Regions from separate parts of the Actinoallomurus vinaceus genome, predicted to be linked through region 2. Evidence: predicted binding sites of a transcription regulator. Region 2 holds the regulator's gene; the other holds the start of a gene.

Region 1 (3,409 bases), on a different contig from region 2:
ACCACGTCGGACAGGTCGAGCTCGACCTCCAGGTAGTGGTCCCGGAACGTGTGGTTCTGCGCCGGGTCCAGCACCTCCAGCAGCGCCGCCGTCGGGTCGCCGCGGTAGTCCGCGCCGACCTTGTCGATCTCGTCGAGCAGCACGACCGGGTTCATCGTGCCGGCCTCGCGGATCGCCCGGACGATACGGCCGGGCAGCGCGCCGACGTACGTCCGCCGGTGCCCGCGGATCTCCGCCTCGTCGCGGACGCCGCCGAGCGCGACGCGGACGAACTTCCGGTCCATCGCGCGCGCCACCGATTCGCCCAGGGACGTCTTGCCGACACCGGGCGGGCCGACGAGCGCCAGGACCGCACCGGACCGCCGGCCGCCGATCACGCCGAGACCGCGGTCCTCACGCCGCTTGCGCACGGCGAGGTACTCCACGATCCGCTCCTTGACGTCGTCGAGCCCCGTGTGGTCCTCGTCGAGGATCCGCCGGGCGCCCGTGATGTCGTAGGAGTCCTCGGTCCGCTCGTTCCAGGGAATGTCCAGGACCGTGTCCAGCCAGGTGCGGATCCAGCCGCCCTCCGGCGACTGGTCGGAGGTCCGCTCGAGCTTGTCGACCTCCTTCAGGGCCGCCTCCCGGACCTTCTCCGGCAGGTCGGCCGCCTCCACGCGGGCCCGGTAGTCCTCCTCTTCGGAGGACGGGTCACCGTTGAGCTCGTTCAGCTCCTTGCGGATCGCGGCGAGCTGCTGGCGGAGCAGGAACTCCTTCTGCTGCTTCTCCACGCCCTCCTCGACGTCCTTGCGGATCGTCTCGGCGACGTCCAGCTCCGCGAGGTGCTCCCGGGTCCAGCCGATCGCGAGCTCGAGGCGCTCGGTCACGTCGGCGGTCTCCAGGATGCGCACCTTCTGCTCGGCGCTGAGGTACGAGGCGTAGCCTGCCCGGTCGGCCATCACCGACGGATCCTCGATCTGCTGGATCATGTCGACGACCTGCCAGGCGCCGCGCTTCTCCAGCACCCCGACGACGAGGGCCTTGTACTCCTTGGCCAGTTCCTCCGCGCGGGAGCCGAGACCGGTGTCCTCGACCTCGGTCCCCTCGACCCACAGGGCCGCGCCGGGACCGGTCGTCCCGGAACCGATGCGGACACGGGCGACACCGCGGACGACGGCGCCGGGCCCGCCGCCGGGCAGCGTGCCCACCTGCTCTACGACGGCAAGGGTGCCGACGGCCGCGTACTTGCCGTTCAGCCGGGGCACCAGCAGCACCCGCGGCTTGTCCTCCGACCGGATGCCAGGCCCCCGGGAGACGGCGGTCGCGCGCGCGGCGTCGATCGCCGCCCGCACGTCGTTCTCCGACAGGTCGAGCGGCACGACCATCGCGGGCAGTACGACCTCGTCGTCGAGCGGCAGCACCGGCAGGGTGACGATCTTGCTCATCAGGCCTCCAAAGCTTGAGTCACCCACACTCAAGAAAGAAGAGCCCTGATTAATTTCCGAACGCCCGTTCGCCGACAGCGATCAGCGGGGTCTGTCCTGTCCGGGCGAACCTTGCGAGTTCCGGACTCAGGTTGCGAGGGGCACCGTTCCGGGCCGATGGCACGGCGCTGCTCTCGCCGGTCACTTCCGCTCCAGCGCGGCCAGCCGCAGCTCAAGCTGGTCAACCCGGTGCCGTAGCAGGGTGACCTGGGCTTCCAGGCTGACTTCCCGTTCCGCCCTCCGCTGAATGCGCGGTGACGCGGCGGCGCGCTCGATCACCGCATCCAACGGGACCAGGCGCTGCGGCCCGTTCGGGCCGTCCACCAGCCGGGACTGGATCTCGCCATTGCGGTACCAGGACCGCAGGGCCGAGCGGGAAACGCCGGTCTCGGCTTCCGCCTTGGCCAGCGTGACCCAGGGTGTCTCGTCCAGCTGCTCGAACAGCTCCAGCTCGTTCTGCCAGCGCGCGAGCCGGTCCTCCCAGTCCGACGGTGTCTCCATCACACCCTCCCTTCAGCATGGTGACCATATCAATAGCAGTGTATTGACATGGTTGAGAGCATGGAAGCATGCCATTCGAAAGATTCACGGTGGAAGCCCGCAAGGTGGTCGTCACGGCTCAGGAGGAGGCGAGGCTGCTCAAGCACAACTACATCGGCACGGAGCACATCCTGTTGGGGCTGTTCGACGTGCCGGACAGCACGGCGGCGAAAGTTCTGCACCAGCTCGGATACGACAAGGAGACGGCGCAGGTCGATATCGCCGCGGTGGTCAAGCCCGGCACGGACGAGCTGAGCGGCCATATCCCGTTCACGCCGAACGCGAAGAAGACGCTGGACCTCGCCCTGCGCGAGGCGCTGCGGCTGCACCACACGTACGTCGGTACGGAACACATCCTGCTCGCCCTGGTCAGGGAACGTGAGGGCGTCGGCGCGAAGGTGCTCGCCGAGCGGATCAATCCGATCAGCAAGATCCGTGCTGCGGTGCTGGCGTCATTGGAGGGATCGCAGGACGTCGCGGCCGGCCCATGGCCGGCCGGCACACCTGCCACCGAGGACACCGTGTCCACCGCCACCGCGCTGGCCGGTGGCGCACCGGTCGGCAGCCATCACCTGCTTGAGGCGATGCTGCGGGCGGAGAACAGCATGGCGGCCAGGGTGCTGCGCGAACTCGGGGTCGCCCCGGACGCGGTCGCCGCCAAAATCGACGAACTGGATCCGGAGACGACCACCGACGCGAACCCGGAGGAGGCCGCCGCGCGCAAGATGGAAATCCGGCTGGTCGACGATGAGGTGCACCTGATCCTGCGGGACCCGGCAACGGTCACGATCGCCAAGAAGGTCACCGAGCTGTCCAACGGCCCGATCCAGGGCGTCGGGCCGGTCGCCGGCATGTTCGTCCCGCTCTGGCGGTCGACCAACCAGCTGCTGCTGCAGATCCAGCGCGTGCTGGAACCGGAACCCGAAGAAGAGGGCGGATCCGCCGCGAGCAACGTGGCCAAGGTCGTACGCACGATGCTCGCGCCTCGGCTCCGCCGGCGAACCGGCTGATCAGCGGGCCGGAAACGCAGAGTCTGGTTGCGGGCGGCGGCCAGGCGGCCTTCGAAAGTGTTGGCGCCCTCGCCGCCGTCCCCGGCCCACTATCGTGCGTTCCGTAGCTTGAGGATGTATGTCGCGGTAAGCGCAACGGCACGGTCCTCGTCATGTGACAGATCTGCGAGGGCACGTGACGTCGTGATCCCGGGGATATCCGCGAGCACCTCTGTCAGCCGTCGACGTGCAGACGATTCAATGGTGCCCTGGGCGAGGCAGTCGACGAGCCTGGTGGCGATCTGATCCGCCAACGCGGGATCACCCGCCAGCGCGCTCAGTGCATCGGCCGCATCGGCGTCGTTCGTCTCCTCGACGATCATGTCGATGAGCGTCGGGACCGCGTCGGCCACTCCA
Region 2 (3,409 bases):
CCCTCCTCGTACCCGACATAACCGGGAGGCGCGCCGACCAGCCGCGCGACCGAGTGCTTCTCGCCGTACTCGCTCATGTCGATGCGGACCATCGCCCGCTCGTCGTCGAACAGGAAGTCGGCGAGCGCCTTGGCGAGCTCGGTCTTGCCGACGCCGGTCGGGCCGAGGAACAGGAACGATCCGGTCGGCCGGTCGGGGTCGGAGACGCCCGCCCGCGCCCGGCGTACGGCGTCGGAAACGGCGCGTACGGCGTCGGCCTGGCCGATGAGGCGGTGGCCGAGCTCGTCCTCCATGCGCAGCAGCTTGGAGGTCTCGCCCTCCATGAGCCTGCCGACGGGGACGCCGGTCCAGGACGACACGACCTCGGCCACGTCGTCGGCGCCGACCTCCTCCTTGACCATCGTCTCGCGGGTCTCGGCGGCCTCGGACGCCTCGGCGAGCTGCTTCTCCAGCACGGGGATCTCGCCGTACATGAGGCGGGCGGAGGTCTCCAGGTCGCCGTCGCGCTGGGCGCGTTCGGCCTGGCCGCGCAGGTCGTCGATGCGCTTCTTGAGCTCACCGACCTTGTTCAGCCCGGCCTTCTCCCGCTCCCAGCGGCCGACGAGGGCGTTGAGGCTCTCCTGCCTGTCGGCCAGCTCGGCGCGGAGGCGTTCGAGGCGGTGCTTGGACGCCTCGTCGGACTCCTTCTCGAGGGCCAGCTCCTCCATCTTGAGCCGGTCGACGGAGCGCTGCAGCTCGTCGATTTCGACAGGCCGCGAGTCGATCTCCATGCGGAGCCGGGAGGCGGCCTCGTCGACCAGGTCGATGGCCTTGTCGGGCAGGAACCGCGCGGTGATGTACCGGTCGGACAGCGCGGCGGCGGCGACGAGGGCGGCGTCGGAGATCTGCACCTGGTGGTGCGCCTCGTACCGGCCCTTGAGGCCGCGCAGGATCGCGATGGTGTCCTCGACCGTCGGCTCGCCGACGAGGACCTGCTGGAAGCGCCGCTCCAGCGCCGGGTCCTTCTCGATCCGCTCGCGGTACTCGTCGAGCGTGGTGGCGCCGATCATCCGCAGCTCGCCGCGGGCCAGCATGGGCTTGAGCATGTTGCCCGCGTCCATGGAGCCCTCGGCCGCGCCCGCCCCGACGACGGTGTGCAGCTCGTCGATGAACGTGACGACCTGGCCGTCGCTCTGCTTGATCTCGTTCAGGACCGCCTTGAGGCGCTCCTCGAACTCGCCGCGGAACTTCGCGCCCGCGACCATCGCGCCCAGGTCGAGGGAGACGAGGCGCTTGTTCTTCAGCGTCTCCGGCACGTCGCCGGCGACGATCCGCTGGGCCAGGCCCTCGACGACCGCCGTCTTGCCGACACCGGGCTCGCCGATGAGGACCGGGTTGTTCTTCGTACGGCGCGACAGCACCTGGACGACGCGGCGGATCTCGGTGTCGCGGCCGATGACCGGGTCGAGCTTTCCGTCGCGGGCCTGCGCGGTGAGGTCGACGCCGTACTTCTCCAGCGCCTGGTAGGTCTCTTCGGGGTTCTCGCTGGTCACGCGGGCGTGGCCGCGGACCTTCTCGAACGCCTCGAGCAGCGCGTCGGGGGTCGCGCCGTTCTCCTTGAGGAGGGTGGCGACGGGACCGCCGTCGGTGGCCAGGCCGACGAGCAGGTGCTCGGTGGAGACGTACTCGTCCTCGAGCTGCTTGGCCCGGTTGGCGGCGGTGTTCAGCACCTTGAGCAGCAGCCGGGAGGTGTCCGGCGCGTTGACGGTCGAGCCGGCGGCCTTGGGCAGCGCCGCGATCTGCTCCTCGGCGCGGCGCCGGATGACCTGCGGGTCGGCGCCGACGGCCTCGAGCAGCGGCGCGGCGATGCCGTCGGCCTGGCCGAGCAGCGCGACCAGCAGGTGCACCGGCTCGACCTGGGGGTGGCCCTCCGTCGCGGCACGCCGGACCGCGACCGAGACGGCCTCCTGGCTCTTCTGGGTCAGCTTGTAATCCACTTATTCCTCCCCCCGCGATCGCCACAGCACCACGCTGGTCTGCCGGATCGGCACGAGATCCGCGCCAGTGTCAGAGCCGGGGCTGTTCTTCAGTTTCGCCAGCCGGGCGGCCACGGCGCGCGTGGACTCCAGCTCGTTGCTCAGCTCCTCGACCAGCGCGCGCAGGCGCGCCACCTCGGTGCGGAGCGCGTCGGACTCGCGCTGGAGGTCGAGGATGTGCTTGATACCGGCGAGGTTGATGCCCTCGTCCTGGGACAGCCGCTGGATCTCCCGCAGCATGACGATGTCGCGCATGGAGTAGCGGCGCCCGCGCCCGGCCGTACGACCGGGGGAGACGAGGCCCAGCCGGTCGTACGTGCGGAGCGTCTGCGGGTGCAGCCCGGACAGCTGAGCCGCCACCGAGATGACGTAGACCGGACTGTCGTCGCCGAACGGGTCCATGACGATCACCCCTCTCTCGCCATCCGCAGCAGCTCGCTGCGCAGGTCGTCACCGTTGGTGCTCGCGCGGAGCTTCTCCAGGGCCTCGCGGGTGGTCTCGTCGACCTTCTGCGGCACCTGGACCTCGACGGTCACCAGCAGGTCGCCCTTGGTGCCGTCGCGGCGGGTCGCGCCCTTGCCGCGGACCCGGAACGTGCGTCCGTTCGGGGTGCCCTCCGGGATCCGCAGGGTCACCGGCTGGCCGCCGAGGACCGGCGCCTTGATCTCCGCGCCGAGCGTCGCCTCGGGGAAGGTCACCGGGACCGTGACGGTCAGGTTGTCGCCCGACCGGCCGAACACCTTGTGCCCCGTGACGTGCACGGCGACGTAGAGGTCGCCGCTGGGACCGCCGTTCTCGCCGGGCGCGCCCTTGGCCTTGAGCCGGATCCGCTGCCCGTCGGCCACCCCGGCCGGGATGCGTGCCTGGATGGTGCGGGTGCTCTGCGCCCGCCCGCTGCCGTGGCAGGTGAGACAGGGGTCGTCGACCACGAGGCCCCGGCCGTGGCACTCGCGGCAGGGCTCGGAGAGGGCGAACCCGCCCGCGTTGCGGCTCTCCTGCCCCGTGCCCTCGCAGCGAGGGCATACCCGGGGCACCGTGCCGGTCTTGGCGCCGGTGCCCCGGCAGGTGGGACAGGCCGCTTCACTGGTGAGCCGCAGCGGCACCGTCTTGCCTTCCAAGGCCTCGCTGAAGGTCAGCGTGACCTCGGACTCGACGTCGGTGCCTCGGCGGGGCCGCCGGGTGGTCGTCCCGCGTCGGCCGCCGCCGAACAGCCCGCCGAAGAGGTCGCCGATGCGCTCGCCGGTGCCGGTCGTGCCGCCGGTCGTGCCGCCGAACAGGTCGCCCAGGTCGAAACCGAAGCCGCCCTGCGCGCCGCCGCCGGGGCGGCGGGCCCCGCCGAACAGGCTGCGGGCCTCGTCGTACTCCTTACGGTGCTTCTCGTCGGACAGCACGTC

The links. Region 2 encodes HspR, which represses chaperone genes until heat shock. Its sites were predicted from a motif close to ANTTGAGTCNNNNNGACTCAANT; they were not measured.
Region 1: the regulator HspR is predicted to act here: its motif matches at 1,437-1,459, upstream of lon (endopeptidase La).

What each region holds. Positions count from the first base shown of each region.
Region 1 covers NZ_BAABHK010000006.1:564,148-567,556, reverse strand. The annotation lists gene lon (endopeptidase La) at 1-1,424, opposite strand, end outside; gene ABEA24_RS24240 (hypothetical protein) at 1,605-1,964, opposite strand; gene ABEA24_RS24235 (Clp protease N-terminal domain-containing protein) at 2,033-3,013, shown strand; gene ABEA24_RS24230 (HEAT repeat domain-containing protein) at 3,103-3,409, opposite strand, start outside.
Region 2 covers NZ_BAABHK010000008.1:114,671-118,079, forward strand. The annotation lists gene clpB (ATP-dependent chaperone ClpB) at 1-1,976, opposite strand, end outside; gene ABEA24_RS27110 (heat shock protein transcriptional repressor HspR) at 1,977-2,417, opposite strand; gene dnaJ (molecular chaperone DnaJ) at 2,423-3,409, opposite strand, start outside.